3 regions of the Kitasatospora sp. NPDC085464 genome follow, and region 3 is predicted to be linked to each of the others. Evidence: riboswitches for the same ligand, from Rfam matches in the RefSeq annotation. Region 3 holds a riboswitch; each other region holds the start of a gene.
The links. A riboswitch is a leader RNA that binds a small molecule or an ion and turns the genes downstream of it on or off. The one in region 3 is predicted to bind cobalamin.
Positions count from the first base shown of each region.

Region 1: another riboswitch for cobalamin. It lies ahead of metE (5-methyltetrahydropteroyltriglutamate--homocysteine S-methyltransferase); the one in region 3 lies ahead of ACIGG8_RS10120 (cobalamin biosynthesis protein).
Region 2: another riboswitch for cobalamin. It lies ahead of ACIGG8_RS08510 (CoA-acylating methylmalonate-semialdehyde dehydrogenase); the one in region 3 lies ahead of ACIGG8_RS10120 (cobalamin biosynthesis protein).

Region 1 is NZ_JBITTM010000007.1:222,762-232,869, reverse strand. Features, by position in the region: gene ACIGG8_RS08620 (short-chain fatty acyl-CoA regulator family protein) at 1-240, opposite strand, end outside; gene aceA (isocitrate lyase) at 590-1,882, shown strand; gene aceB (malate synthase A) at 2,050-3,663, shown strand; gene ACIGG8_RS08605 (3-hydroxybutyryl-CoA dehydrogenase) at 3,702-4,568, shown strand; gene ACIGG8_RS08600 (AraC family transcriptional regulator) at 4,656-5,447, opposite strand; gene ACIGG8_RS08595 (class I SAM-dependent methyltransferase) at 5,503-6,102, shown strand; gene metE (5-methyltetrahydropteroyltriglutamate--homocysteine S-methyltransferase) at 6,209-8,524, opposite strand; cobalamin riboswitch at 8,700-8,903, opposite strand; gene ACIGG8_RS08585 (hypothetical protein) at 9,085-9,402, opposite strand; gene ACIGG8_RS08580 (ECF transporter S component) at 9,420-10,108, opposite strand, start outside.
Region 2 is NZ_JBITTM010000007.1:196,658-206,765, forward strand. Features, by position in the region: gene ACIGG8_RS08470 (L-fuconate dehydratase) at 1-202, opposite strand, end outside; gene ACIGG8_RS08475 (fumarylacetoacetate hydrolase family protein) at 214-1,065, opposite strand; partial or broken gene ACIGG8_RS08480 (sugar ABC transporter substrate-binding protein) at 1,411-1,851, shown strand; gene ACIGG8_RS08485 (amidohydrolase family protein) at 1,869-2,747, shown strand; gene ACIGG8_RS08490 (hypothetical protein) at 2,744-2,929, shown strand; gene ACIGG8_RS08495 (glycosyl hydrolase family 95 catalytic domain-containing protein) at 3,054-5,489, shown strand; gene ACIGG8_RS08500 (universal stress protein) at 5,646-6,134, opposite strand; gene ACIGG8_RS08505 (SLC13 family permease) at 6,139-7,395, opposite strand; cobalamin riboswitch at 7,921-8,112, shown strand; gene ACIGG8_RS08510 (CoA-acylating methylmalonate-semialdehyde dehydrogenase) at 8,314-9,813, shown strand; gene ACIGG8_RS08515 (acyl-CoA dehydrogenase family protein) at 9,810-10,108, shown strand, end outside.
Region 3 is NZ_JBITTM010000009.1:79,840-89,947, reverse strand. Features, by position in the region: gene ACIGG8_RS10155 (FAD-dependent monooxygenase) at 1-314, opposite strand, end outside; gene ACIGG8_RS10150 (TetR/AcrR family transcriptional regulator) at 448-1,032, shown strand; gene cpt (chloramphenicol phosphotransferase CPT) at 1,181-1,720, opposite strand; gene ACIGG8_RS10140 (cobyrinate a,c-diamide synthase) at 1,736-3,106, opposite strand; gene cobO (cob(I)yrinic acid a,c-diamide adenosyltransferase) at 3,120-3,725, opposite strand; gene ACIGG8_RS10130 (putative cobaltochelatase) at 3,729-5,825, opposite strand; gene ACIGG8_RS10125 (cobyric acid synthase) at 5,822-7,360, opposite strand; gene ACIGG8_RS10120 (cobalamin biosynthesis protein) at 7,357-8,343, opposite strand; cobalamin riboswitch at 8,556-8,690, opposite strand; gene ACIGG8_RS10115 (helix-turn-helix domain-containing protein) at 8,886-9,581, shown strand; gene ACIGG8_RS10110 (alpha/beta hydrolase family protein) at 9,729-10,108, shown strand, end outside.

The DNA.
Region 1 (10,108 bases), on a different contig from region 3:
GAGCGTGTCCCGCAGTTCGGCGGTGAGCCGGGCGCTGTCCGGCGGGGCGAAGTAGCCGGCCTCGATTCCGAAGGCCTCGGTGAGGCGCAGCAGGACGGGGACGGTGAGCGGGCGGGCGTCGTGCTCCAGCTGGTTGAGGTAGCTGGGCGAGAGGTCGATCAGCCGGGCGAGGGCGGCCTGGCTGAGGCCGCGTTCCTCGCGCAGGCGGCGCAGCCTGGCGCCGGCGAAGGCCTTCCCCATGTGGCTCCTTCCACGGTGCGCGCCCCGGGCGGATGCGGTGGGGGCAGCCTAGCCGCCGGGGCGGGGGTCGGATCGTCGCAACCTTCGCAGATTCGCTGATGATCGTTCGCAGAAGTTGGCACCGGTCCACCGGTGACGGCGGGCCCGGCAGGCTGCCAGAGTCGGTGGTGCGGCCGGGAGGTGCGCAGGACAGCAGTGAAACACCAGGTCGGTCGCGGTCCGGTGGGCTGTCCGGGCATCCACGTCCCGCGGTGCACCACCGCAGCCCGGCACCGTCCGGCCGCCCACTCGCCCTTGCGGTGAGGTGCGTCACACCCTTCGCAAACGAGCACCCTCGGGGAGCAGATCCATGACTCAGTCGGTTCGGCAGCAGCAGGAGCAGCAGGCGGCGGAGCTCGCCGCCCGGTGGGCCTCCGACCCCCGCTGGGCGGGCGTCGAGCGCACCTACACGGCGGCCGACGTGGTGCGGCTGTCCGGCACGGTGCGCGAGGAGCACACCCTGGCCCGGCGCGGCGCCGAGCGCCTGTGGACCCAACTGCACGAGCAGGACTACATCCACGCCCTCGGTGCGCTCACCGGCGGGCAGGCCGTGCAAATGGTGAAGGCCGGACTGCAGGCGATCTACCTCTCCGGCTGGCAGGTCGCGGCCGACGCCAACCAGGCCGGTCAGACCTACCCCGACCAGAGCCTCTACCCCGCCAACTCCGTTCCGCAGGTGGTGCGCAGGATCAACAACGCGCTGCTGCGGGCGGACGGGATCGACGCCGCCGAGGGCAACGACGGCCCGGACTGGCTGGTGCCGATCGTCGCCGACGCCGAGGCCGGCTTCGGCGGCCCGCTGAACGCCTTCGAGCTCACCAAGGGCATGATCGCGGCCGGCGCGGCGGGCATCCACTACGAGGACCAGCTCGCCTCCGAGAAGAAGTGCGGCCACCTCGGCGGCAAGGTGCTGGTGCCGACCGCCCAGCACGTGCGCACGCTGAACGCCGCCCGTCTGGCCGCCGACATCGCCGACGTGCCGACCCTGATCGTCGCCCGCACCGACGCGCTCGCCGCCAACCTGCTGACCACCGACGTCGACGAGCGCGACGCCCGCTTCTGCACCGGCGAGCGCACCGCCGAGGGCTTCTACCGGGTCGAGCCCGGCATGGCGCCGGTCATCTCCCGCGGCCTGGCCTTCGCCCCGTACGCGGACCTGATCTGGGTGGAGACCGGCACCCCGGACCTCGCGCAGGCCCGCGAGTTCGCCGAGGCGCTCAAGGCCGAGTACCCGGACAAGATGCTGGCCTACAACTGCTCGCCGTCCTTCAACTGGAAGGCCGCCCTGGACGACGACCGGATCGCCAAGTTCCAGCGGGAGCTGGGCGCGATGGGCTACCGCTTCCAGTTCATCACGCTGGCCGGCTTCCACGCGCTGAACCACTCGATGTTCCAGCTCGCCCGCGGCTACGCCGAGCACGGCATGACGGCCTACGTCGACCTGCAGGAGGCCGAGTTCGCGGCCGTGCCGGACGGCTACACCGCGGTGAAGCACCAGCGCGAGGTCGGCACCGGGTACTTCGACCAGGTGTCCACCGCGCTCAACCCGAACGCCGAGACCCTGGCGCTCACCGGCTCCACCGAGGCCGAGCAGTTCCACTGAGCCACCCCGGGCGACCCGGAGCGCCACCGAGCCACCCCGGACGCCCGAACCGTCACTGAGCCACCCCGGCGGCCTCGTTGGGGACGAGCCGCCGTCCACCCCGCCGCCCTGGGCCTCGTTGAGGGACGAGGCCCAGGGCGCCTTCCGCCCGCCCCCTGGAGAGCCGGATGAGCCAGCCCAGCCGCATCGAGGTCCTCGGAGCGCACGAGGACCGATTCGACGAGATCCTCACCCCCGAGGCACTCGCCTTCCTCGCCCGCCTGCACGACCGGTTCGCGGACCGTCGCGCCGAGCTGCTCGCCGAACGCGGCCGCCGTGCCGCCGCGTTGGCCGCCGGCGCCACCCTGGACTTCCTCCCGGAGACCCGCGCCGTCCGGGAGGACCGCACCTGGCGGGTGGCCGGCGCCGGTCCCGGCCTGCACGACCGCCGGGTGGAGATCACCGGCCCGCCCGAGCGCCGGATGACCGTCAACGCCCTCAACTCCGGCGCGAAGGTGTGGCTCGCGGACTTCGAGGACGCCACCTCCCCCACCTGGCACAACCTGGTCTCCGGCCAGCTCAACCTGCTGGACGCGATCGACCGCCGGATCGACGACACCACCCCGGACGGCAGGCGCTACTACGTCGGGGACGACCCGGCCACCATCGTGGTCCGCCCCCGCGGCTGGCACCTGGACGAGCAACACCTGCTGATCGACGGCCGCCCGGCCGTCGGCGCCCTGGTCGACTTCGGCCTCTACCTCTTCCACTGCGGCCGGCCCCAGATCGCGGCCGGATCCGGCGCCTACTTCTACCTGCCCAAGCTGGAGAGCCACCACGAGGCGCGGCTCTGGAACGAGGTCTTCACCTTCGCCCAGGCCGAGTTGGGCATCCCGCACGGCACGATCCGCGCCACCGTCCTCATCGAGACCATCACCGCCGCCTTCGAGATGGACGAGATCCTCTACGAGCTGCGCGAGCACGCGGCCGGCCTCAACGCGGGCCGCTGGGACTACCTGTTCAGCCTGATCAAGAACTTCGCCCAGCACGGCCCGCGCTTCGTCCTGCCCGACCGCGCCACCCTCACCATGACGCAGCCGTTCATGCGCGCCTACACCGACCTGCTGGTGCGCACCTGCCACCGCCGCGGCGCCCACGCCATCGGCGGCATGGCCGCCGCGATCCCGCAGCGCGACCCGGAGGCCAACGCCGTCGCGCTGACCAAGGTCCGCGCCGACAAGGAACGCGAGGCCGGCGACGGCTTCGACGGTTCCTGGGTTGCCCACCCCGGCCTGGTGGCCACCTGCCGCACCGCCTTCGACGCCGTCCTCGGGGACCACCCGAACCAGCTCGACCGCACCCGCGAGGACGTCGAGGTCACCGCCGCCGACCTGCTCGGCGTCCACCGTCTGACCGCCGGCCTGCCGACCGAGCAGGGCCTGCGCGCCAACGTCGCCGTCGCCCTGCGCTACCTGGTCGCCTGGCTGAACGGCTCCGGCGCCGTCGCCGTCTTCGGGCTGATGGAGGACGTCGCCACCGCCGAGATCTCCCGCTGTCAGATCTGGCAGTGGCAGCACCACTGCACCCGGCTCACCGGCGGCTCGCTCGTCACTCCGGACACGGTGCGGCGCCTGATCGACCGCGAGCGGGCAGCCCTGCTCGCGGACGGCGTCGATCCGGTGCTGGTGGACGACGCGGTGCGGATCCTGGAGGAGACCGCGCTCGGCGCGGACCTGCCCGCCTTCCTGACCACCGAGGCCTACGCCCGCCACCTCGTGCACACGACCGTCCCGGTGGCCTGACCCATGGCGACCCGCATCCGCTCTGAAGGGGCAACCGCATGAACGACATCCGCCGTGTGGCCGTCGTCGGGGCCGGGCAGATGGGCTCCGGCATCGCCGAGGTCTTCGCCCGCGCCGGGCTCGACACCGTCGTCTGCGAGAACGGCCGGGCCGCCCTGCGCGCCGCCCGCAGCCGGATCGACCGCTCCCTGCACCGCGCCGTGGACCGCGGCCGGATCGGCGAGCAGCAGCGCATTGACGCCTGGGCGCACCTGCTGTTCGCCGACGACCTGGAGGCGCTGGCCGACCGTCAGCTCGTCGTCGAGGCCGTCGTCGAGGACGAACGGGTCAAGACCGAGGTGCTCACCACCCTGGACAAGGTCCTCGTCGCCGAGGACGCCGTCCTGGCCACCAACACCTCGGCGATCCCGGTCACCCGCCTCGGCATCGCCACCGGGCGCGCCTCGCACGTCCTCGGCCTGCACTTCTTCAACCCCGCACCGGTGATGCCGCTGGTCGAACTGGTCGCCTCGCTGCACACCGACCCCGCCGTCGTCGGCCGGGTGGAGGCCTTCGCGACGAACGTCCTCGGCAAGCGCGTCGTCCACTCCCGGGACCGGGCCGGCTTCGTCGTCAACGCCCTGCTGGTGCCCTACCTGCTATCCGCGATCCGGATGGCCGAGGCCGGCCACGCCGACCCCGAGGACATCGACGCCGGCATGGTCCACGGCTGCGCCCACCCCATGGGCCCGCTCCGACTCGCCGACCTGATCGGCCTGGACACCGTCGAGGCGATCGCCCGGTCGATGTACGAGGAGTACAAGGAGCCGCTGTACGCGCCGCCGCCGCTGCTCTCCCGGATGGTCGAGGCCGGCCTGCTCGGCCGCAAGAGCGGGCGGGGGTTCCACGTCCACCGGCCGGCCTGACCCGGGCACGGCCGCCCGTTCGCGGCCCCGGAGTTCGCGCCGACCGCGCACTGCTCCGGGGCTCCGTACCGTCCCGACCCGGGTCCCTCAGTCCGCCGCCGGGCCGCCGCGGAAGTAGCTGCCGGGGGTGAGGCCGGTCTCCCGGACGAAGGCGGCCACGAAGGCGCTGGGCGTCGCGTAGCCCACCCGGCCGGCGACCCTGCTGACGGGCTCCCCGTGGGCGAGGTGGCCGAGGGCCGCGCGCAGCCGGACGGCGGTGCGCCAGCGGGCGAAGGTGATGCCGGTGTCGGCGGCGAAGGCACGGGCCAGGGTCCGTGCGCCGGCGCCGACGTGGTGCCCCCACTGGGCGAGGGTCCGTGGGTCCGCCGGGTCGGCGACCAGGGCGCGGGCGACGTCGAGGGCCCTGGGATCGACGGGCATCAGCACCTCGATCGAACGGGCGGGGACCGGGGCCAGGTTGTCGATCAGGACGGCCTGGGCCCGGAGCCGGCGCGGCGGGTCGAGAGCGGGCCGGGCCAGGTGGTCGATCAGGCCGGCGACCAGCTGGTCCACCGCCACCGGCTGCGGCACCGACCAGCCGGGCAGCCCGGGGCCCCGGGTGATGTTCAGGCTGCGCATGGCGGTGCCGGCCAGCGCGGCGGTCTGGTGCGCGGTGCCGGCCGGGATCCACAGTGCCCGGGTCGGCGGCAGGATCCACTCACCGTCCTCGGTCGACACGGTCAGCACGCCGTTGCGGGCCCAGACCACCTGGTGGGTGTCGTGCCAGTGGGTGCCGAACCGACTGCCCGGCGCGAGGTCGTAGGAGCGCACCACGATCGCGCCGGCCGCCTCGGCCACGGTGCCCGGCGGACCGGGACGGGGTTGTCCGTTTGACGACATGATCTGGAAGCGTACGCGCTGGTGGCCCACCCGCGCCCTTCCTAGCCTCTTGGACATGAACCTCAACCACGCACGAGTGTGCACCAGCCCCGAATGGGCCCGGACGTTGCAGACCACGGTGTTGCCCACGGTGACGGCCGGAGCCGAGTTGGGCACGGTGATGCTGGAGATCGGCCCCGGTCCGGGCGCCGCCACCGACTGGCTGCGGCACCGCGTCGAGCGGCTCGTCGCCGTCGAGTACGAACAGCCCGCCGCCGAGGCGCTGGCGGCCCGCTTCGCCGGCACCAACGTCGAGGTCCGGCACGGCGACGCCACCGCGTTGCCCTTCGCCGACGCCGCCTTCGACTCGGTGGCCTGCTTCACGATGCTGCACCACGTCCCCACCCGGGCCCTGCAGGACAGGCTGCTCGCCGAGGTCCTGCGCGTGCTGCGCCCGGGCGGGGTGCTGGTGGGCTCGGACAGCCTGGCCGGCGACGGGCTGCACCACTTCCACGAGGGCGACACGTACAACCCGGTGGAGCCGTCGTCCTTCCTGACGCGGTTGCAGACGCTGGGCTTCGAGAACCTGACCATCGGGGTGGGGGGACGGTTGACCTTCGTCGCCCACAGGCCGCGAGCCGCAGCCGAGGACGGCAGCGTCACCGGCGCCCGCTGACCGGCCCCCGGGCGCACGGGAGTGCGCACCGGGCGGCCCCGACGGAAGGTCCGCCGGGGCCGCGAGCCGCCGGCCGCTCGGCCGACGGCTCCCTTCGGGGGGACGGTCAGTCGGCGAGTTCCTCACGCAGGCGGCGGGCGGCGGCGACCAGGCTGTCCAGGGAGGCACGGGTCTCCGGCCAGCCGCGGGTCTTCAGGCCGCAGTCCGGGTTGACCCAGAGGCGTTCGGCCGGGATGGCGGCGAGGCCGGCCCGGAGCAGCGAGACCGCTTCCTCGGTGCTCGGGACGCGCGGGGAGTGGATGTCCCAGACGCCCGGGCCGACCTCGCGCGGGTATCCGGCCTCGGCCAGCTCCCCGGCGACCTCCATGTGCGAGCGGGTCGCCTCCAGGGAGATGACGTCCGCGTCGAGGTCGTCGATCGCCTTCATGATCGCGCCGAACTCGGCGTAGCACATGTGGGTGTGGACCTGGGTGTCCGCGCGGACGCCCGACGTGGCCAGCCGGAACGCCTCGGTGGCCCAGTCCAGGTAGGCCGGGCGGTCGGCGGCGCGCAGCGGGAGGGTCTCGCGCAGGGCCGGCTCGTCGACCTGGACGACGGCGGCGCCGGCGGCCTCCAGGTCGGTGACCTCGTCGCGCAGGGCGAGGGCGACCTGGCGGGCGGTGTCGGCGAGCGGCTGGTCGTCGCGGACGAAGGACCAGGCCAGCATGGTGACCGGGCCGGTCAGCATGCCCTTGACCGGGCGGTCCGTCAGGCCCTGCGCGTAGCCGAACCAGTCCACCGTCATCGGGTGCGGGCGGGAGATGTCCCCGGCGAGGACCGGCGGGCGGACGTAGCGGGTGCCGTACGACTGGACCCAGCCGTGCCGGGTGGCCAGGTAGCCGGTGAGCTGTTCGGCGAAGTACTGGACCATGTCGTTGCGCTCGGGCTCGCCGTGCACCAGGACGTCCAGTCCGGCCTTCTCCTGGTAGGCGATGACGTCGCGGACCTCGGCCTCCATCCGCTCCCGGTAGGCGGCCGCGTCGACCCGGCCCGCCGTCAGGTCGGCCCGGGCGACGCGCAGTTCGGTGGTCTGCGGGAAGGAGCCGATGGTGGTGGTCGGCAGCAGCGGCAGCCTGAGCCGGGCGCGCTGGGCCTGGGCCCGTACGGGGTAGGGCTGGGCGCGGCGGGCGTCGTCCGCGGTGACGGCGGCGGCGCGGGTGCGGACGGCGGGGGCGCGGGTGATCGGTGAGGTGGCGCGGGAGGCGAGGTCGGCGCGGTTGGCGGCGAGTTCGGCGGTGATCGCGCCGGTGCCCTCGCGCAGGCCGCGGGCGAGCAGCGCGGCCTCGGCGGTCTTCTGTTTGGCGAACGCGAGCCAGCGGGCGATCTGCGGGTCGATGTCGCGTTCGAGCGTGGCGTCGATCGGCACGTGCAGCAGTGAGCAGGAGGGCGCGACGTCGACCCGGTCGGTGAGGCCGAGCAGGGTCGCCAGGGTGGCGAGCGACTTCTCCAGGTCGTTGATCCAGATGTTGCGTCCGTCGATCACCCCGGCGACCAGTCGCTTGCCGGGCAGCCCGCCGACGGCGGCGAGGTCGGCGAGGTTGGCCGCGGCCGGTCCGGTGAAGTCCAGTGCCAGGCCCTCGACCGGGGCCTTCGCCAGGACGGGCAGGGCGTCGCCGAGGCGGTCGAAGTAGCTTGCGACCAGGAGCTTGGGCCGGTCGGTGAGGGCGCCGAGGTCGCGGTAGGCGCGGGCGGCGGCGTTGAGCTCGGCGGGGGTGCGGTCCTGGACGAGGGCGGGCTCGTCCAGCTGGACCCATTCGGCGCCGGCGGCCTTCAGGGCCGCGAGCAGCTCGGCGTAGACCGGCAGCAGCCGGTCCAGCAGGGTCAGCGGCTGGAAGTCCTCGGCGACACCGGGCGCGGGCTTGGCGAGCAGCAGGTAGGTGACCGGCCCGACCAGCACCGGCCGGGCGGTGTGACCGAGCGTGAGGGCCTCGGTCAGCTCGCCCACCGACTTGGCCGGGTTCGCCGCGAAGGCCGTGTCGGGGCCCAACTCCGGGACCAGGTAGTGGTAGTTGGTGTCGAACCACTTGGTCATCTCCAGTGGCGCGACGTCCTGGGTGCCGCGCGCCATGGCGAAGTAGCCGTCCAGCGGGTCGGCCTCGACCGCGGCCCGGTGGCGGACGGGGATCGCGCCGACCGCGACGGTGGTGTCCAGCACGTGGTCGTAGAGCGAGAAGTCACCGGTCGGGACTTCCCCGATGCCGGAATCGGCGAGCTGCTGCCAGTTCCCGCGGCGCAGGTCGGCGGCCGTCGCCAGCAGCGTCTCGGCGGTGACCGCGCCCTTCCAGTAGCCCTCGATCGCCTTCTTCAGCTCCCGGCCCCGCCCCTGGCGGGGGTAGCCGTACGCGGTGGCGAGGGTTGCCGCGGCTGCGGACTTCGTGGTCAAGGGACTCTCCTTCGCGAGTCTGTCTCCTCAGGGATCCGGAGACCGCAGGGGCGCGAAGGGATGACGGACCGGGCAGCGGCCGCACCGACGTACGGGCCTGATCTGCCTGGTATGGTCGCCGACCCGCCCACGAGGTCACCGGATTGCCGCGCGCGGATCCTCCGCGGGCGGGCAGTGGCAGGTCTTCGGACTCGCGGGCACGCCCACCCTGTCGAGGGCGGACTCCTACTGGCCGTCGCTTCCCAGACCCGTCCCGGGCCCAGTGCGTATGACGGCGGTCGTTCCCACTCACCGCTGCGGGGCAGTCCCGGACTGGCCGATCAAACGGCGTCACCGGGTTCCCTCTTACGACGCCCCGCCTGGCGGACAGGGCGAACCAGCTGCCCGGCCAGCTTAGGGGCAAGGAACCCGAACCCACGCGGAATTCACGCAACGTGTCCGCATGGTGAGACCCGGCGCCGCCCGCGGAGGCGCACGGGTGCACCCCGGGGCACCGGCCATGGCCGCGGCGCACGGCCGCCGGCCCGGGGCCTCACCCGGTTCCGTACACCCAGCGACGGTCAGGGACGCGCCTGGGCGTCGGGCGTGCGCGGCAGGGCGGCGCGGATGTCCGCGATCAGTTGGGGCAGGGTGCGTCCTGGATCCAGCTGACAGTCCAGGTGCCCGATCCCGTCGGCGGGGATGCTCGCCAGTATCCGTTCGGCCTCGCCCAGCAGTTGGCTCTTCCGGTGGAGGTCGAGCTTCATCCGGGCGACCTGCGCCTGAGCCCCGCCCAGCTGGCGGCGTGCGGATGCCAGGCCGGCGTGCTGTTCCGGGGTCAGGACGACGACGTCGACCCCGTTCAGCGTGATCGTCCGGGGTTTCGCGGGTTTGGGCACGATGGTGGCCTTCCGGTTCAGGAGTTCTCCGCCCCGACGGGCCGGGCGACGGCCTGCGTTCCCACCGCGGCGTCCGCACCGCGCGGAGCCTCGAAGCGCACGGTGGGCTCGAAGTTGGCGCGGCGGGCGGCGCGGCGGAAGACGGTGAGGACGGCCGGCCCGACGACGAGGACGGCGGTGAAGGTGGTGACGGCGCGGCCGGTGTCCCAGCCGAGCGAGGTGGCGAGGTCGAACAGGAGGTAGCGGTGCCACTGTTCGGTGAACGGGAGGCCCGGCAGGTAGGCGATCGAGCTGTTCGGGTCGGTGGAGAACGGCCAGAAGGACAGGTTGAGCAGGAAGCCGAACAGGTAGCCGGAGAAGGCGCCGTACACGGCCAGCATCGGCACCTCCACACGGCGCCGCCGGGTACCGGGCAGCAGGCCGGCGAGCATGCCGACGAAGGCGCAGCCGAACATCTGGTAGGGCATCCAGGGGCCGACGCCGCCGGTGAGCAGGGCGGAGGCGAACAGGGAGGTGCAGCCGAGGGTGAAGCCGAAGCCGGGGCCGAAGACCCGGCCGGCCAGGACGAGGATGAAGAACACCGTCTCCACCCCGGCGGTGCCGGCGCCGAGCGGGCGCAGTCCGGCGTTCACGGCCGACAGGACGCCGAGCATGGCGAGGGCCTTGGCGTCGATGCCGCCGGACGAGATCTCCGCGATGACGACGG
Region 2 (10,108 bases), on a different contig from region 3:
CCACCTGGACGTCGTTGCCGCGCCCGATGGTGAAGGTGAAGCCGTGGCCCTCGGGGCCGTCGTCGGAGGTCCGCAGGACGACGTAGGCGGCGGAGTAGTCGGGGTCGGGGTTCATCGCGTCGGACCCGTCCAGCTCCCGCGAGGTGGGGAAGCGGATGTCGAAGGTGTCGACGGCGGTGATCCGTGCTGCGGTTGCGGACAAGGGGCTGCCTTTCACGCGTTGCGGAGGGTCTGGCGCTGGGCGCCGAGGCCGTCGATGGACAGTTCCACGGTGTCGCCCTCGCGCAGGTAGGGGGTGCCGGGCAGGCCCAGGGCCACGCCGGCCGGGGTGCCGGTGTTGATGACGTCGCCGGGGCGAAGCACCATGTACCGGCTCAGGTACCAGACCAGGTACGCGACGTCGAAGACCATGTTCCGGGTGCTGCCGTCCTGGCGCGTCTCGCCGTTGACGGCCAGGCGCAGTCCCAGGTCCTGCGGGTCGCCCACCTCGTCCGGGGTCACCAGCCAGGGGCCGAGCGGGTTGAAGCTCTCGCAGGACTTGCCGAGGTCCCACTGGGCGGAGAACTCCAGCTGGAACTCCCGCTCGGAGACGTCGTTGCTGATCGCGTAGCCCGCGATGCAGTCCTTCGCGGCGTCCGGGCCGGCGAGGTAGCGGGCCTCGCGGCCGATGACGACGGCGAGTTCCACCTCCCAGTCGGTCTTCACCGAGCCGCGCGGGATCAGCACCGGGTCGAAGGGTCCGACGACGGTGGACGGGTCCTTGAGGAAGACCACCGGCCGCTCGGGGACGGCCGCCCCGGTCTCCTCGGCGTGGTCGCGGTAGTTGAGGCCGATGCAGACCACTTTTCCGGGACGGGCGACCGGTGCGCCGGTCCGCAGGCCGGCCGTGTCCACGGCGGGCAGCGAGCCCTCGGCCAGGGCGGCCCGGGCCCGGTCGATCCCGTCCGAGGCGAGGAAGGCGCCGTCGATGTCGCCGGTCAGGTCCGTGAGGGCGAAGGCCGTCCCGTCCTCGTCGAGGACGACCGGCGTCTCCGCGCCGGGCTCGCCCACCCGTAGCAGCTTCATGTGGTGGCTCCTCTCCGATACATCGGATGAATCCGTGATGCGATGACGATACGAGGCCGCGTTGAGCGTCGCAAGGATTCCTCGGATGTTTGCTCGTCAGGTGCCCGGCCGGTGCGCAACTGTGCAGGTGGACAACGAGACTGAGGGAGCAATTCACCGGGCGGGGAGCCCTGGATCACGGTTGCGATTCATCCGAGGCCTCCCTCTTGTCAGCCGGATTTCCGACTCGTAAAGTCCTCAACACCGCGAGCCATCCGATGAATGTCGGCGGATGCCCCCGGCTGCTTCCCGCCTCCACCCACCCCCCCCGGGGCGTCGGCCTTCCCAGCCAAGGAGACCAGCACCATGAAGCCTCGCTCCTCCAGAATCGCGGCCACGGCCTGCAACCGCGGCAGCGACTCGACCTCCGCCGCCTCCGGTGACGGAAAGCCGGCGATCGGCATCGACCTGCCCCGCGCGGACTCCGACTTCTGGAACAGCTACGCGCAGTACGCCAAGCAGGACGCCTCCTCCCAGGGCCTCGACACCCTGCCGGTCAGCAACTCGCAGAACGACGTCACCAAGCTGGTCGCGAACGTCCAGGTCTTCCGGAACACTGGCGCCAAGGCCGTCGTCATGGCGCCGCAGGACACCGGCGCGATCGCCTCCACCCTCGACCGGCTGGCCGCCAGGAAGATCCCGGTCGTCAGCGTCGACACCCGCCCCGACAAGGGCAACGTCTACATGGTGGTCCGCGCCGACAACAAGGCGTACGGCACCAAGGCGTGCGAGTTCCTCGGCAAGCGGCCGAGGAGCGAGCGCGCGTGAGAGTCGACGCGCACCACCACCTGTGGGAGTTGGGCCGGCGCCCGCACTCCTGGCTCGACGAGCCGGAACTGGCCGCCGTCCGGCGCGACTTCGGGCCGGCCGACCTGGCGCCCCGGGCCCGTGAGGCGGGCATCGACCGCACCGTGCTGGTGCAGGTCCTGCCGGATGCCGCCGAGACCGAGGAGTTCCTTGCCCTGGCCGCCGCCGAACCGCTGATCGCGGGAGTCGTCGGCTGGGCGGACCTCACCGCGCCCGGGATCGCCGACACCCTCGCCGAACTGCGGCGACGGCCGGGCGGAGACCGGCTCGTCGGCATCCGCCACCTCGTCCAGGGCGAGCGCGACCCGGCCTGGCTCGCCCGCCCCGACGTCCGGCGCGGACTGCGCGCCGTCGGCGACGCCGGGCTCTGCTACGACCTGCTCGTGCGGCCCCGTCAACTGCCCGCCGCCATCGACGCGGTGCGCGCCCTGCCGGGGCAGCCGTTCGTCCTGGACCACCTCGCCAAACCGCCGATCGCGCGGGGCGAACCGGAGCCCTGGGCCGGACGGGTGCGCGAACTGGCCCGCGAGCCGAACGTCTTCTGCAAGCTCTCCGGGATGGTGACGGAGGCCGCTCCCGACGGCTGGACCGTCGCCGGGCTGCGCCCCTACGCCGAGACCGTGCTCGACGCCTTCGGGCCCGAACGCGTCATGTTCGGCTCCGACTGGCCGGTCTGCCTGGTGGCCGCCTCCTACGGACAGGTCGTCAGCGCGGCGGAGGAGTTGACGGACGGCCTCGAACCGCACGAGCGCGCCCAGGTCTTCGGCGGCACCGCGACCCGGATCTACGGGCTGGGCGAACCGGCCCCGTCCGGCTCGGGGGAGGAGCCGTCATGAAGGTCCGACTCGCCTACGGCGAGACCGGGCTCGACACCGACGTGCTCGCCGAGGCGGCACAGTCACCCGCCCTGACCGACGCCGGGGCCGGGGCCGGCTTCGGCGCGACGCCCGTCGTGATCGACGGGTTCGTCTCCGGCCGGCTCGACCACGAGCGGCAGCCCGTCGTCGAGGAGGCCTGAGATGGGTACCGGCCCGCGCGGACACCGGCCACCGGCGCACCGTCGGTACCGCCCCCTGACCACCTTCTTCCGGCCCGTCCGCCCGGACACCGGACCCGGCCGCGCCCACGATCGGAGCGACGACATGCCCACGGAGACCCGGCAGCCCGCCACGGACCCGCTCTGGTACCGGCGCGCCGCCGACGACTTCCTGGCAGCGCTTCCACTCGGCAACGGCCGGCTGGGCGCCATGACGTACGGAGGCGTGCACACCGAGCGGATCGAGCTCAACGCGGACACCCTGTGGTCCGGAGGCCCCGGCCCCCGGGACCGGGCCGGCGCAGCCGACCACCTGCCCGCCCTGCGGGCGGCGGTGCTGCGCGACCGCGACCACGCCGGCGCCCACGCGCTCGCCACGGCCCACTTCCTGGGCCCCGACGCCGAGGCGTACCAGCCGCTCGCCACCCTCCTGTTGGCCTTCCCGTCCTGCGGCGAGCACGACGCCGTCGACTACCGGCGCGAGCTGGACCTCGACGAGGCCGTGCACACCGTGTCGTTCACGGCGGGAGGGGTCCGGTACCGGCGGGAGAGTTTCGTGTCCGCGCCCGCGGGCGTGCTGGCCGTCCGCCTCACCGCGGAGGCCCCCGGCGCCCTCGCCTTCCGCGCGAGCCTCACGACGCCCCATCCGGCCGCGGACCCGGTGGCCGACCCGGGAACCGGCGAGCTGTCGGTCCACGGCCGCGCCCCGGCGAGCGCGTCGCCCCGGCACGGTGAGGATCCCGTCCACCGGGACGACGAGGGCACGGGCTTCGCCGCCGCGGCTCGCGTGCGGACGGTCAACGGGAGCACCCGCGCCGTGGACGGCGGGATCGAGGTCACCGGTGCCGACGAGGCGGTGCTCCTGGTCGCCGTCGGCACCGGATACCGGCACTGGCGGCAGCGGCCCGAGGGCCCCGGGGCGGCGCTCGCCGAAGCCCGCCGGTGGCTGGACGGGACCGGCGGGCAGGACTACGACGAACTGCGGGCCGCGCACGTGGCCGACCACCGGCGGCTGTTCGGGGCCGCCGCACTCCGCCTGCACGGCCCGGCCGAGGCGGCGCACCGGCCCACCGACGAGCGCCTCGCCGCGGCGAACGCGGGCGCCGAGGACCCGGGGCTCACCGCCCAGCTGTTCGCCTACGGCCGCTACCTGCTCATCGCCTCCTCCCGGTCGGGCACCCAGCCCGCCAACCTCCAGGGCATCTGGAACAACGACGTCAAGCCGCCCTGGAACTCCGACTGGACGTCGAACATCAACCTCCAGATGAACTACTGGCCGGCCGAGACCACGGGCCTCGCCGAATGCCACGGTCCGCTGTTCGACCTCGTCGCCGACCTCGCCGACGCGGGGCGCTCCACCGCGCGGGTCTACTACGACGCGCCGGGCTGGTGCTGCCACCACAACGTCGACCTCTGGCGCGCCACCAACCCCGTGTCGGGGGACCCGGTCTGGGCGCACTGGCCGATGGCCGGGCCGTGGCTCGCCGCCCACCTGTGGGACCACCACCTCTTCCACGGGGACCGCGACTTCCTCGCCGACCGCGCCTACCCCGCCATGCGCGAGGCCGCCCGCTTCCTCACCCACCTCCTGGTCGAGACCCACCCGCCGGGTGAGGAGGGCGACGGCGAGCTGGTGACCTGCCCGTCCACCTCGCCCGAGCACCACTTCAGGCTCGCCGACGGCTCCCTGGCCGCCGTCGACGCCGGCTCCACCATGGACCACTGGCTGGCCGCCGAACTCCTCGGCAACACCGCCGCCGCCGCCCGCGAACTCGGCGTCGACCACGAGCTGGCGGACGAACTGACCCGCCTGCGCGCCCGGCTGCGCCCACCGGCACTCGGCGCCGACGGCCGACTGCTGGAATGGCGGGACGACCTCCCCGAGGAGGACCCCGGCCACCGCCACCTCTCCCACCTCTACGGCCTCTACCCGGGCAGCGCCGTCGACCCGCTCGGCGACGACACCCTGCTGGAACCGGCCCGCCGCGCCCTGGACCGGCGCCTGGAACACGGCGGAGGCGGCACCGGCTGGAGCCTCGCCTGGGTCGCCGCGCTCGCCGCCCGCCTGGGCGACGGCGCGCTCACCGGGCACGCCGTGGAGCGACTGCTCGCCACCTCGATCGCGCCGAACCTCTTCGACCTGCACCCGCCCCGGCTCTTCCAGATCGACGGCAACTTCGGCATCACCGCCGCCATCGCCGAGGCGCTGCTGCAGAGTCACAACGGGGTCCTGCGGCTGCTGCCCGCACTGCCGGCGAGCTGGCCGGACGGGGACGTCCACGGCCTGCGCGCGCGGGGCGGGCTCACGGTCGGCCTGAGCTGGCGCCGAGGCGTGCTGACCGGGGCCGCCCTCCGGGCCGCCCGGGACACCACCGTCGAGCTGCGCCTGCCCGAGCCGGCGGGCGACCTCGTCCTGACCGGCGGGGACGGCCGGGCGGTCGCGGCCACCGCCGTCCCCGGCGACGAGCGGCGCTTCCGGGTCCGCCTCACGGCGGGCGGGGTCTACCGGCTCTCCCACCCAGGACCGGCCGTCGGGCACTGACCGGGACACCGGCCGTCGGGCACTGACCGGGACACCGGCCGTCGGGCACTGACCGGGACACCGGCCGTCGGGCACTGGTCCGGAGGCACTGACCCGGAGTCACGGCCCCGGAGTCACGGCCCGGGCGTCCCGGTTCCGGACCGCTACCGTCGACCGCTACCGTCCGTCGGGCGGGGGAGGGATCGTGGCGGTGCCGGGCGCCGGTTCCGGCCAGACCAGCAGCACCGGGCAGGGCGCGTGGTCGACGACGAAACGGGTCGCGGGGCCGAGGCTGTGCGGTCCGAGGCGGGTGCGGTCGCCGTCGCGGGCGAGGACGAGCAACGCCGCGCCCTCGGTGGCCGCGACGACCTCGCGCTCGACCCGTCCGGTCCGCTCCACCCGGGCGCAGGGCCGTCCGAGCCGCTCGGCGGCGGCGTCGAGGAGTTCCCGGGCGGAGGCCGCCGCCAGGGTCTCCACCCGGGTGCCGGGGTCGCGCTCGCGGTGGCCGCGACCGAGCAGCCCGGCGAACGCGCCGTGCGCGACGCCGGGGACCTCCTGGCCGCTGACGTGGAGCAGGACGATCTCCGCCTCCCGGGGTGCGTGGGCGCGGGCGGCGTCCACGCAGGCGGGCCAGGTGCCTTCGGTGATCCAGACGACGACGGTCACGCGGTCAGCCTCCGATGATGTGCAGGGACCCCCACAGTGCCACCACGGCCGTCACCAGGGCAGCGGGCACGACGAGCAGTCCGAGCCGGGTGAACTCGCCCAGGCCGACCTCGGTTTCGTGCTCGCGCACGATGCGCCGCCACAGCAGCGTGGCCAGCGAGCCGGCGTAGGTGAGGTTGGGGCCGATGTTGACCCCGAGCAGCACCGCCAGCACCGCCCCGGCGCCGGACGGCACGGCCAGCGGGAGCAGGACGAGGGTGGCGGGCAGGTTGTTGATGACGTTCGCGAGCACCGCCGCCAGCGCCGCGGTGCCCAGCAGCGCGGGCAGCGAGGTGCCGTCGGGCACGAGGTGCCCGAGCGCGGAGGCCAGCCCGTTGTCGACCACGGCCCGGACCACGATGCCGAGCGCCAGGACGAAGGCCAGGAACGGTACGGCGGCCGAGCGCACGATCGCCACCGGGGTGGAGCGCCGCCGGACCAGGGCCCGGACGGCGAGCACCAGCGCGCCGGCCAGCGCCGCCCAGGCCGGATCGACGCCGACGATCGAGGTCAGGACGAATCCGGCGAGCGTGCAGGCGACGGTGACCAGCGCGAACAGCGGCATCTCCGGCGCCTCCGCCTCGCCCGCGGCCGGGGCGCCCGCGTCGAGATCGGCGGCGAAGAACCGGCGCAGCACCACGTACTCGACGGCGATGGCCGCCAGCCACGGCAGCGCCATCAGTGCGGCGAACCGGGTGAAGCTCAGCCCGCTGGCGGCGAAGGCCAGCAGGTTGGTGAGGTTGGAGACCGGCAGCAGCAGCGAGGCGGTGTTCGACAGGTGGGTACAGGCGTACAGGTGCGGTTTGGGGCGCGCGCCGAGCCGGGCCGCGGTGACGAACACCACCGGCGTCAGCAGCACCACGGTGGCGTCCAGGCTGAGCACCGCCGTGACCACCGAGGCGACCACGAACACCTGCACCAGGAGCCGCCGCGGACTCCCGGCCGACGTCCGGGCCATCCACGCCCCGCAGGCACGGAACAGGCCCTCGTCGTCGCACAGTTGAGCCAGCACCAGCACGGCTGCCAGGAACCCGATCACCGGCCCGAGCCGCTGCGCCTCGGCCACCGCGTGGTCCCAGGAGATCGCGCCCGTGGCGATCGCCAGCCCGGCCGCCGGGACCGCGACCACCGCCTCCGGCCAGCCCCACGGCCGTACCACCGCGCAGACGAGTACCAGCACCAGCAGGCCGACGGACAGCGCTTCCGCGGATGACGTACTCAGGGTCTTGCTCCTCGCAGGTGACGGTGACCACCCACCCGATCCGGAAACTCGCAGGTGAGCCGGTAGGAATGTACCGGTTGGCCGCCGTACCGCCGGTGTCGGCGCGGGGGAGGTGCGCGGTGGGCACGGCCCCGCTGTCCGGGGCCCACCCGCTGCCTCGGCCGGCGCGGGGGCGGCCGGGCGTCCGAGGCCGCGCGCGGCACGGCTCTGTCCACGGCTGGGGAGGACGCGCTGGGAATCCCGGCCCGGGCCGCGGCACCGACTACAACGAGTCCCGGGCCGCCGTCGCCGCCTCATCCAGTGGCCCTGCGGTACGGGCGCGAACCAGCAGTTCCAACGGCGCGCGGCGTGAGGTAGCCACCCTCGCCTCCCATCCCGGGAGCCGGGGGCCGGAGGCTCGCCGACCGGGGGCCGCGCCCGGCTGCGGGGTGGCCCCCGGGTCGAGCGGGCCGATCGCGCCATCGGCCCGGCGCCCGGTGCGTGGGACCCCGATGACGCGGCGCGCACCCGGACCTCTGGACTTACTAGGACGTCCAACTATATGGTCGACGGCAGGTCCGCGGTGTCAGGGAAGCCGGTGTGAGTCCGGCACGGTCCCGCCACTGTGACCGGGGAGTCCGCCCTCGCAGGAGACGGCCACTGGCAGCCAGCCGGGAAGGCCTGAGGGCGTGCGGTGATCCGGGAGTCAGGATACCGGCCGCGGGTGATCCGTGTTTTCCACGAGGATGGAGACGACACGCATGACTCCGGGCTGCTCCCGTTCCGCTGCTCCTGGTGGTCCCGTGCCGATGGCCGTCGGGGCCCACCTGCCCTGACGGTCCGTCAACCACCGCAGCCGGGGCGGCGCACGACCGTGCGCCCCGCCGTCCGGCGGCGGCCTCCATTCCTCCTCTCCCGACCCGTTGAGAGAAGGAACCGATGGTCCGTGAACTGACCCACTTCGTCGCCGGGAAGCGCACACCCGGGACGTCCGGTCGCTTCGGCGACGTGTACGACCCCAACACCGGCCGGGTGCAGGCCCGGGTGCCGCTCGCCGACCGCGCCGAGGTCGAGGCGGTGATCGCCGACGCCGCGCAGGCCCAGCCCGCGTGGGCGGCCTGGAACCCGCAGCGCCGGGCCCGCGTCCTGCTGCGCTTCCTGCAGCTCGTCGAGCAGGAGAAGGAGGAGCTGGCCCGGCTGCTGTCCGCCGAGCACGGCAAGACCGTCGCCGACGCCCACGGCGACCTCCAACGCGGCCTGGAGGTCGTGGAGTTCGCCGCCGGGATCCCGCACCTGCTGAAGGGCGAGTTCAGCGACAACGCCGGCACCGGCATCGACGTCTACTCGATGCGCCAGCCGCTCGGCGTCGTCGCGGGCATCACGCCGTTCAACTTCCCCGCGATGATCCCGCTGTGGAAGGCCGCGCCCGCGCTGGCCTGCGGCAACTCCTTCGTCCTCAAGCCCTCCGAGCGTGACCCGTCGGTGCCGCTGCGGCTGGCCGAGCTGTTCCTGGAGGCCGGGCTGCCGCCGGGCGTGTTCAACGTGGTCAACGGCGGCAAGGAGGCCGTGGACACCCTGCTGGAGGACCCGCGGGTCGAGGCGCTGGGCTTCGTCGGCTCGACCCCGATCGCCCAGTACGTCTACGCGACCGCCGCTGCGCACGGCAAGCGCGCGCAGTGCTTCGGCAGCGCCAAGAACCACATGATCGTGATGCCGGACGCGGACCTCGACCAGGCCGCCGACGCGCTGATCGGCGCCGGCTACGGCTCGGCCGGCGAGCGCTGCATGGCCATCTCCGTCGCCGTCCCGGTCGGCGAGGAGACCGCGGACGCCCTGGTGGCGAAGCTGGTCGAGCGGATCGCCGCGCTCAAGGTCGGCCGCTCGGACGACCCGGCGGCGGACTTCGGCCCGCTGGTGGGCCGCGACGCCCTGGAGCGGGTCCGCGGCTACCTGGACCTCGGGGTCGAGGAGGGCGCCGAACTCGTCGTCGACGGAAGGGACTTCCGCCTGGAGGGGCACGAGGACGGCTACTTCCTCGGCGCCTCGCTGTTCGACCGGGTCACCCCGGAGATGCGGATCCACCGCGAGGAGATCTTCGGCCCGGTGCTCACCGTCGTCCGCGCCGCCGACTACGAGGAGGCGCTGCGCCTGCCCAGCGAGCACGAGTTCGGCAACGGCGTGGCCATCTACACCCGGGACGGCGACACGGCGCGGGACTTCGCCCGCCGGGTGAACACCGGCATGGTCGGCGTCAACGTGCCCATCCCGGTGCCGATCGCCTACCACACCTTCGGCGGCTGGAAGCGCTCCGGCTTCGGCGACCTCAACCAGCACGGCCCGGACTCGATCCGCTTCTACACCCGCACCCGCACCGTCACCTCGCGCTGGCCCTCCGGGGTCAAGGAAGGCGCGAGCTTCACCATGCCGACGATGGGATGAGCGCCGTGCACGATCTCACCGAGGACCAGCGCGCCATCGCGGAGACGACCCGGGCCTTCGCCGACGAGTACCTGGCACCGAACGCCGTCGAGTGGGACCGGACCAAGCACTTCCCCGTGGACGTGCTACGCAAGGCAGCGGACGTCGGTCTGGCCGGCGTCTACGTGCGCGAGGACGCCGGCGGTTCCGAACTCTCCCGCCTGGAGGGGGTGGTGGCCTTCGAGGCGCTGGCGACCGGCTGCCCGTCGATCGCCGCCTACCTGTCCATCCACAACATGGTCGGCTGGATGATCGA
Region 3 (10,108 bases):
CGGGCGACGGCGGCGATGGTGTCGCCGAAGCAGGCCTCGAAGGTGGCGGTGTCGGTGCGGGCGAGCCAGCGGCCGGAGGGGTGGCGCAGGCCGACGGCGGGGTGACTGTTCGCGAGGGAGCGCAGGCGTGCGCCGACGCTGAGCCGGTCGAGGGCGCGCAGGGCGTTGGGGGCGAGGGCGAGTCCGGCGCCGACGGGTTCGAGCGAGGCGGCGCGCTCGTGGACGGTCACGGGGACGCCCTGCCGGTGGAGGGCGAGGGCGGCGGCCAGCCCGCCGATGCCGCCGCCTATGACGATCGCCTGGTGCCTGCCCATGGGTGGGCTCCTCTCCGACACTCGCACTACGGCTGTAGTTGCCGCTGTGCGTACCGTACTACACATGTAGTTCCGATGGGCTGCTGCCGTAGTGGGTTGGGATCGTCCGAGGAGAAAGGCCATGATCGGACCCATGACACCCCCGCGACCGACCCTGATCGCCGACGCCGCCATCACCCTGATCGCCGAACGCGGCCTGCGCGGGCTGACCCACCGCGCCGTGGACGAGGAGGCCGGGCTGCCCACCGGATCGACCTCCAACCTCGCCCGGACCAGGGCCGCCCTGCTGGAGGTCGCGCTGGTCCGGATCGTCGCGCGGGAGACCGAGGACCACCCCGTCCTCACCGGCGAGCCCCCGGCCGACGCCTCGCCCCGGGAACTGCTCGAACGGGTCGGCGCCGACCTGCTCCTCCAGGCGCTCACCACCGGACGCCAGGTCACCCTGGCCCGCCTCGAACTCGCCCTGGAGGCCACCCGGAGGCCCGAACTGCGCGCCGTCTACGACAGGTTGGGCGCGCGCTTCGCCGACATCGCCGCCGCCCTGCTCGCCCGGTGCGGCTCGGCCGACCCGGTGGCCGACGCCCGGCGGCTGGTCCGCTGGTGCGACGGGGTGCTGTTCAACGCGACGGCCGGCAGCGGGCACCTGCGCACGCCGGCGCCGGAGGAACTGCGCGAGGAGACGGCGCGCTACCTCGCCTCGCTGCTCGACCGGGACTGACCCGGCGCCGCGCGGACGGACCCGGCGCCGGCCCACGCCGCGACGGCCCGCGCGGCGCCCACCCGCCGCATGACGGCCCGCCGCATGACGGCCCACCCCATGGCGACCCGCCCCGTGACGGCCGCGCCGTCGGGCCTGGGCCGCGCCGTCAGGCCTGCGCCGCGCCCACCCGCGCGGCGATGGTGCGGGCGCACTCGGTGGCGGAGGCCCGTGAGGTGTCCACCACCAGGTCGTACGCGACCCCCGCGTGCACCGCCTCCGCCTGCGCGGCGGCCATCCCGGCCACCCGGTCGCCGCGTGCGGCCTCCCGGGCCGCGGCCACCGCAGGCTCGCAGCGCACGCCGACCCAGAGCACGTCCAGGCCGTCCAGCGCCGCCCGCCAGCGGGCCTGCGAGGCGGTGGTGCCGAGGAACACCTCGTCCACCAGGATCCGGGCGCCGGCCCGGGCCATCGCCGCCACCCCGATCGTCCACGCGGCGTCCAGCCGGGCGAAGGCCGGACCGACCTCGACCGTCCCGTCCCCGCCGTCCAGGCCGCCGATGCCCTCGCCGCCGTCACGCAGCGCGGGCGGCAGCGCGTCGACCATGGTGTCCGCGCCGAGGTGCAGCCACGGCTCGGGCAGCAGCTCCTGCAGACAGCGGGCGATGCTCGACTTGCCGGAGCTGGAGCCGCCGTTGAGGACGATCACATGCATGGGCGGATCCTACGGTCTGCCGCCGTGGGCGGCCGCCGCGGCCGTGAAGGACGACGCCAGCGCGGGCGCCCCCGCCCAGTGCAGGTGCAGGTAGGAGGCGTGCACATTGCTCCCGGCGAAGCCCTCCGTGCGCGGCCCGGTCGGCAAGTGCCAGCCCCAGGCGGGGTGTTCGCCCGCGCCCGGTTCGCACACCGTCCGGTGGAACTCGTGCCCGCGCAGCCGGGTGCCGGCCGGTGCGAGCGGCGAGTCGTGCAGCGCGACGGCCTCCCGGTAGCCGAGGGTGAGGCGTTCGGTCATCCGGGCGCCGGTGTCCAGCACGCCGCACATCGGCAGGCCGTCCAACTCCCGCCCCAGGTAGAGCAGTCCGGCGCACTCGGCGGCGATCGGCCCGCCCGAGGCGGCGAACGCGGCGATGGCCGAGCGCAGTGCGGCGTTCCCGCTCAACTCCCGTACGTACAGCTCCGGGAAGCCGCCGCCGATGACCAGCCCGGCCGTCCCGGCCGGCAGCGCGGTGGCGGTCAGCGGGTCGAACGGGACGACCTCCGCCCCTGCCGCGCCGAGCAGTTCGGCGTTCTCGGCGTACGAGAAGGAGAACGCCGCGCCGCCCGCCACCGCGATCCGCGGCCGCCCGGCCACCGGGGTGACCTCGGCCGACGGGTCCCACGGTTCGGCGTCCAAGTCGGGCGCGGTGCGGGCGAGTTCCAGCAGGGCGTCCAGGTCGACGGAGGAGGCGACCAGGTCGCCCATGTCGGCGACCGCCTTCAGCGCCTCCGCCGAGCGCTCCACCGCCGGGATCAGCCCGAGGTGGCGGGACGGCGTGGCGACCGCCGCCGAGCGGCGCAGCGCACCCAGCACCGGCACGCCGGAGCCTTCCTCCAGGGCCTCGCGCAGCAGGTGCTCGTGCCGGTCGGAGGCGACCCGGTTGAGGATCACCCCGGCCAGGCGCACCTGCGGGTCCCAGGAGGCGAAGCCGTGCACCAGCGCGGCCACCGAGCGGGACTGCGAGGAGCCGTCCACCACCAGCACCACCGGTGCCCGCAGCAGCTTTGCGACGTGCGCGGTGGACGCCAGCTCGCCGCGCCCCGAGGCCCCGTCGAACAGGCCCATGACGCCTTCGACGACCGCGACCTCGGCCCCCGCCGCGCCGTGCAGGAACAGCGGCGCGATCCGTTCCGGCCCGCACAGGAAGGCGTCCAGGTTGCGGCCCGGGCGTCCGGCGGCGAGCGCGTGGTAGCCCGGGTCGATGTAGTCCGGGCCGACCTTGTGCGGCGACACCGCCAGCCCGCGCGCGGCGAGCGCCGCGATCAGGCCGGTGGCGACGGTGGTCTTGCCGGCACCGGAGGAGGGCGCGGCGACGACGAGGCGGGGGATTGTGCTCAACGGTCCACTCGATCTACCACTCGATGCCGCGCTGGCCCTTGCGGCCGGCGTCCATGGGGTGCTTCACCTTGGTCATCTCGGTGACCAGGTCGGCGAAGTCGGTCAGTGCCTCGGGGGCGTACCGGCCGGTGATGACGACGTGCTGGCTGCCCGGGCGGTCCTTGAGCACGGACACCACCTCGTCGGCGTCGATCCACCCCCAGTGCATCGGGTAGGTGAACTCGTCGAGCACGTAGAAGCGGTAGGTCTCGGCCGCGAGGTCGCGCTTGACCTGCTCCCAGCCCTCCTTGGCCGCCTCCTCGCTGGTCATCTCCTGCTCGGCGGAGCGCTGGATCCAGGACCAGCCGGAGCCCATCTTGTGCCAGTCGACGGTGCCGCCCTCGCCGGAGGCGCCGAGCACGCGCAGCGCGTTCTCCTCGCCGACCTTCCACTTGGCGGACTTCACGAACTGGAACACCCCGACCGGCCAGCCCTGGTTCCAGGCCCGCAGCGCCATGCCGAACGCGGCCGTGGACTTGCCCTTGCCGGGGCCGGTGTGCACGGCGGTGATCGGCAGCGTGCGGCGCTGACGGGTCGTCAGACCGTCGTCGGGGACGCTCTCGGGGACGCCCTTGGGCATGGGTCAGGCCGCCTTTCGCAGGGTGGTCGCGCGGTTGTCGCGGACGGTCGTGGGACGGTTCTCGCGGACGAGCGAGGCCACGCCCTCGGCGCGCAGCTCGTCCAGGCTGACGGCGGTGCCGCCGAGCTGCCCGGCCAGGGTGCGGGCCAGGCCCAGCCGGACCGGGCCGGACTCGCAGTCCAGCACCACGCTCGCCGTGCCCTGCGCCGCGAACAGCGCGGCCGCGCGGTGGGAGCGGGCGAGCGCGTCGCGCCCGCCGGTGGCCCGGCCGTCGGTCACCACGACCAGCAGCGGGCGGCGGCTCGGGTCGCGCAGCCGCTCGACCCGCAGCACCTCGTGGGCCCGCAGCAGCCCCTCGGCCAGCGGGGTCCGCCCACCGGTGGGCAGCGACTCCAGCCGGGCCGCGCCGACCTCCACGGAGGAGGTGGGCGGCAGCGCCAGCTCGGCGCCGGTGCCGCGGAAGGTGATCATGCCGATCTTGTCGCGTCGCTGGTAGGCGTCCATCAGCAGGGACAGCACGGCGCCCTTGACGGCGGTCATCCGCTGCCGGGCGGCCATCGATCCGGAGGCGTCGACCACGAACAGCACCAGGTTGGACTCCCGTCCCTGGCGCACCTGTTCGCGGAAGTCGTCCTTCTGCAGCACCAGCGCCCGGCCGCTGCGCCCGCGCGCCACCTGGTGCGGCGCGGCGGCCTGCAGGGTCGCGGTCAGGTGGAGCCGGCCGAGCGCGCCCTGCGGGCGGCGGGCGCGGATGGTGTGGCCGCCGTTGGTCTCGGCGGGGGAGCGGCGGCCCTGGGCGCCGTGGCCGGTGCCGCGGACGGTGAACAGCTTGGTCCGGTACGGGTCCCCGGCCGCGACCGGCGCCGACTCCCGTGCGGGGGAGGGGTGTTGGGTCGGGACGGGCTGCTGCGGCTGCTGCTCCGCGTCGTCCGGTCCGTCCGGTCCGTCCTCCGCGGGCGCCTCCGGTGCGCCGTCGGCGGACGGCTCGGGCGCCCCGCCGCCGTCCGGGCCGCCGCCGTCGGGGCCGCCCTCGGGGCCGCCCTCCGGGCCCGGGCCGTCGCCCTCGGGCTCCGGATCGTCGTCGCCCTGGGAGTGCTCCTCCAGCGTCCGCTCCAGCTGCTCCTCGTCCAGCCCCGGAGCGTCGAAGGGGTTGCGGCGCCGCCGGTGCGGCAGCGCCAGCCGGGCGGCCTGACGGACGTCCTCCTCCAGCACCTCGGTGCGACCGTCCCAGGCGGCGAGCGCGACGGCCGTGCGGGCCATCACGATGTCGGCGCGCAGGCCGTCCACCTCGAACGCGGCGCACACCGCGGTGATCTGACGCAGCGCCACATCGGTCAGCTCGACCTTGGGGAGCAACTCCCGGGCCGCGGTGATGCGTTCGGCGAGCGACCGCTCCTCCTCGGCGAACCGCGCGGCGAAGCCGGTCGGGTCCGCGTCGTACGTGAGCCGGCGCCGGACCACCTCGGCGCGCTCGGCCGGGTCCCGGGTGGCGGCGATCTCGACGGTCAGGCCGAACCGGTCGAGCAGCTGCGGCCGCAGCTCGCCCTCCTCCGGGTTCATCGTGCCGACCAGCAGGAAGCGGGCCGCGTGCCGCACCGACACGCCCTCGCGCTCGACGTACGAGCGGCCCATCGCCGCGGCGTCCAGCAGCAGGTCCACCACGTGGTCCTGGAGCAGGTTCACCTCGTCGATGTACAGCACGCCGCGGTGCGCCCGGGCGAGCAGTCCGGGCTCGTACGCCTTGACGCCCTCGGCCAGTGCGCGCTCCAGGTCCAGCGAGCCGACGATCCGGTCCTCGGCCACGCCGACGGGCAACTCGACCAGCTGGGACGGCCGTTCGTGGCTCACGGCGGCGGAGTGCGGCCCGTCCGGGCACTGCGGGTCGGGCGCGGCCGGGTCGCAGGCGAAGCGGCAGCCCTCCACGGTGGCGATGGACGGCAGCAGGCCGGCCAGCGCGCGCACCATGGTCGACTTCGCGGTGCCCTTCTCGCCGCGCACCAGCACGCCGCCCACAGCGGGGGAGACCGCGTTCAGCAGCAGCCCGAGCCGCAGGTCGGCCATGCCGACGATCGCGGTGAACGGATAGCGGACGTCAGTCATGCGTCACTCCCAGGTGCCCCGGGCGCCAGGAACGGCAGCGATCCGGCCGCCGGCACCCCGCCCTCGATCAGCTTCCACAGCGCGTCGGTGTCCGCGTGTTCCTCGATCAGGTCGCCCAGCCGGTCCAGCCGGGCCTCGCGCGCCTCGGCGAACGAGGTGTCCGGGGCCGGCACGAACGCCCGCCCGGCCAGGTCGGCGACCTCGCGCAGGAGTTCGCGGCGGAAGCCGTCGTTCTCCAGCACGCCGTGCCAGGTCGTGCCCCAGACCGATCCAGCCCGGCAGCCGTCCAGGCTCTGCCCCCGGTCGTCGGAGATGAACCTGTCGCCGCCGTCCACGGTCACCACCCCGTGGTGGATCTCGTAGCCCACGACCCGCCGGCCGTACGCCTCGCCGACCGGCCGCGCCAGCACCTTCTCGACGCCGAACCGCACCTGCGTCGGCAGCAGGCCGAGCCCGTCGACGGCGCCCGCCTTGGACTCCACCTCGTCGACGATCCCGCGCGCGAGCATCTGGTAGCCGCCGCAGACCCCGAGGACCGGCAGCCCGGCCGCCGCGCGCGCCTTCAGCGCCGGTTCCAGGCCGCGCTCGCGCAGCCAGGCGAGGTCCGCCACGGTGGCCCGGGTGCCGGGCAGCACCACCAGGTCGGCGTCGGCCAGCTCCTCCGGCCTGGTGGCCCAGCGCACCAGGACGCCGGGCTCCTGCGCCAGCGCGTCCACGTCGGTGAAGTTGGACAGCCGGGGGAAGCGCACCACGGCCACCCGCAGCACGTCCGCCCCGAGCGGCCCGCGCCCGTCGACGCGGTCCACCACGGTCGACAGGTCCAGCGAGTCCTCGGCGTCCAGCCACAGCCCGGGCAGCATCGGCAGGGTGCCCAGCACCGGACGGCCGGTCAGCCCGTGCAGCATCTCCAGGCCGGGCGCGAGCAGCCGCGCGTCGCCGCGGAACTTGTTGACGAACCAGCCCGCCACGTGCCGCTGGTCCTCCGCGGACAGCAGCGCCAGCGTGCCGTACATCGCCGCGAACACCCCGCCCCGGTCGATGTCCCCGACCACCACCACCGGCAGCCCGGCGGCCGTGGCGAGGCCCATGTTGGCGATGTCGCGGTCGCGCAGGTTGATCTCGGCGGGCGATCCGGCGCCCTCGCAGACGACCACCTCGTAGCGGCTGCGCAGATCGGCCAGGCACTCCAGGGCGCGTTCCAGCAGGACGGGCTTGCGCTCGCGGTAGTCCAGCGCGCCCACCTCGGCGACCGGCCTGCCCAGCAGCACCACCTGGCTGCGGCCGTCCGCGCCGGGCTTCAGCAGCACCGGGTTCATCGCCGCCTCCGGCTCCACCCGGGCGGCCTGCGCCTGCATCGCCTGGGCGCGTCCGATCTCGGCGCCGTCGGCGGTGACGAAGGAGTTCAACGACATGTTCTGTGCCTTGAACGGCGCGACCCGCACGCCCTGGCGGGCCAACCAGCGGCAGATGCCGGCGGTGACCACGCTCTTGCCCGCGTCCGAGGTCGTCCCGGCGACCAGCAGCGCGTTCGTCATGCCCTTCCCCTCTTCCCACGGAGCGCGCGCAGCAGGACGTGCCCCGCGACCGTCGTACCCAGCGCCAGCGCGCCCACCCGCCGGGAGAGCGTGCAGGCCCGTTCGATGTCGTCGACCGTGACCGGCCGCAGCTCCCCGCCCAGCACCGGCCGGTGCTCGACGCGCTCGCCGTACTGCAGCGTCCCGCCCAGCCGCACGCCCACCGCGCCGGCGAACGCCGACTCCGCCTGACCGGCGTTCGGGCTCGGGTGCGAGGAGCCGTCGCGCCGCCAGACCCGCCAGGCCGTCCGCGGCTGCGGGGCGGCGGCCACCGTCAGCAGGGCCGTCAGCCGGGCGCCGGGCCAGCCCGCCACGTCGTCCAGCCGGGCCGAGGCCCAGCCGAACCGGGCGTGGCGCGGCGAGCGGTGGCCCACCATGGCGTCCAGGGTGTTCACCGCGCGGAAGGCCAGCAGCCCGGGCGTGCCGGCCAGGGCGCCCCAGGCCAGGGCGTTCACCACGGCGTCGGCGGTGTTCTCGGCCACCGACTCGACCACCGCGCGGGCGATCTGCTGCTCGTCCAGCGCGCTCGGGTCCCGCCCGCACAGGTGCGGCAGCCGCTCCCGCGCGGCCCGCAGGTCGCCCTGCTGCAGCGAGCGGCCGATGGCGCGGGCCTCCCGGGTCAGCGAGGTGCCGCCGAGCACGGTCCAGGTCGCGGCCGCCGCCAGTGCGGCCCGGCCCAGCGGTCGCCGGCCGACGGTACGGTCCAGGGCCAGCGCGCCCGCCGCGACCGTACCCACGCACAGCGCCGTGTACCCGGCCCCGGCCGCCCGGTCGTCGCGCCACAGCCGCCGCTCCAGGCGGGTGGCGGCGCTGCCGAAGACGGCCACCGGGTGGCCCCGGCGCGGGTCGGCGAAGCGGGCGTCGGCGGCGTAGCCCACGACGGCGCCCACCGCGAACGCGGCGGCGCGGCCCCAGCGGCGGCCGGCCGCAGGACGGACGGTCACCGGCCGCACGCCGGAAGGCGGCTCATGGAGGGACAGCTCAACGAGAGGGAGTCCAGCGGAAGGCGACTCATCGAGAGGCGGCTCATCGGAAGGCGGCTCGGCGGAAGGCGGCTCGGCGGAAGGCAGCTCGGAGTCCGGCCGGGCGGGGCAGCCTGCATCGCGTGCGTGTCCTCACTCAGGGTCCGCGCCCTGGATCGACGTAGCGGGGGCGAGAGTCTCCTGGCTTCCGGGTCGGACGCACCCCCGGTGCCTTCCAGCGGCTTCTGACGGCCCGCCGTGGCGAGATTTCCGAGCGTGCTCCCCGGTGACAGTGGCGGGACCGCGCCGGACTCGCACCGGCTTCCTCTCCATGCCTCCGATTGGCCCCAGGATCCCATCACGCGGCCGAACCGGGAGTCAACCGAGGTCACGGAGGGGTTGGTCACACGGGACGGCGGCCGATGAGCTGTGGGATCGCCCAGCGCGGCACCGCCCCCGGGCCGGCCGCTTCGTGGGTTCGGTCGCTGGGGTCGCGCCGTGGTCCGCGCCTAGCGTTCGGTGGCATGCGTCGCAGAAAGCCCCTCGCCGCCCCCCCGGTGCCGTTCTCGCCCGCAGCCGCCCGCGCCCACCGGGCCGCCCTCGGCCTCACCCCCGATCAGGTCGCCGAGGGCCTGGCCGCGCACGGCGTACGGCTGCTGCCCGCCCACGTCCTCGCCTGGGAGAGCGGCGAGCTGCGCCCCGGCGAAGCGGAGTTCATCGCCCTCGCCCGCGCCCTCTGGTGCCCCGCCGCCCAGCTGATGGACACCCGTCCGGTCCGGTTGCGCGACCACCGCGTCGCCCGTGAGCTCGGCCAGGCGGCCGTCGCCGAGCGCACCGGCACCACCCTCGACTCCTACCGGCAGGCCGAACTGACCGACCGCTGGGAGGGCGACGAGGAACAGACCCGCGCCCTCGCCGACGTCCTCGGCCTCGGCCTGCCCGAACTCGTCGAGGCCACCGGCCGCGGGGAGGCGCTCGACCACCTCCTCCGCCAGTGCGTCACCGGCCGCTGGCAGCCCCACCTCCGCGCCCTCGCCCGCATCGTCCCCGCCCCCGCCGACACCCTCGCCGACGCCCTCGCCGCCCTCCACCAGGAGCACCACGTCCCCACCCACTGGGGCGCCACCACCCGCACCGCACCGCCCCCGGCCGCCGGATCCCTCACCCCCCGCTTCTGGCACCTCCTCGACACCGCGGGCACCACCGGGCCGACCGCGTAACAAGGGGGAGGCGGCCGGCCTCCGACGGCGGGTGCGGATCCGGAGGCCGTGCCCCGGACGGGTCAGCCCGGTGGCCGCGCGGGCGGGGCCCCGGTGGACTGGTGCACGAACACCGTCCGGTCCGAGACCAACAGAGCGGGGAACGATATGCGCTGGGGAACCGCTGCCGTCGTGGCGGCCGCCGCCGTCGGAACCGGGGCCGTCGTCCTGGTGATCGGCCGTCGGGCTTCCGAGCGGATGGTCCGTCCGGTGACCGCCGGGCGGGAGTCCGGGCGGGAGTCCGGGCCGGTCGTGGTCCGGAGCGTCGGCGCCGGGCGGGTCACCTTCACCCGCAGCCCGGAGAGCCTGCACCCCGGCTGCTGGGCGGTCGAGTGGGGCGACAACGGCCACGCCGTCGTGGAGGACGTCCTGCACAGCGACGAGCAGGGCGTCACCCGTCGGCTGGTCCGCGCCGACCAGGGCACGCTCACCCCCGGCACCGAGGTCCGTTTCACCCCCCGCGTCCACCTCGGCGACCCCACCCGGGC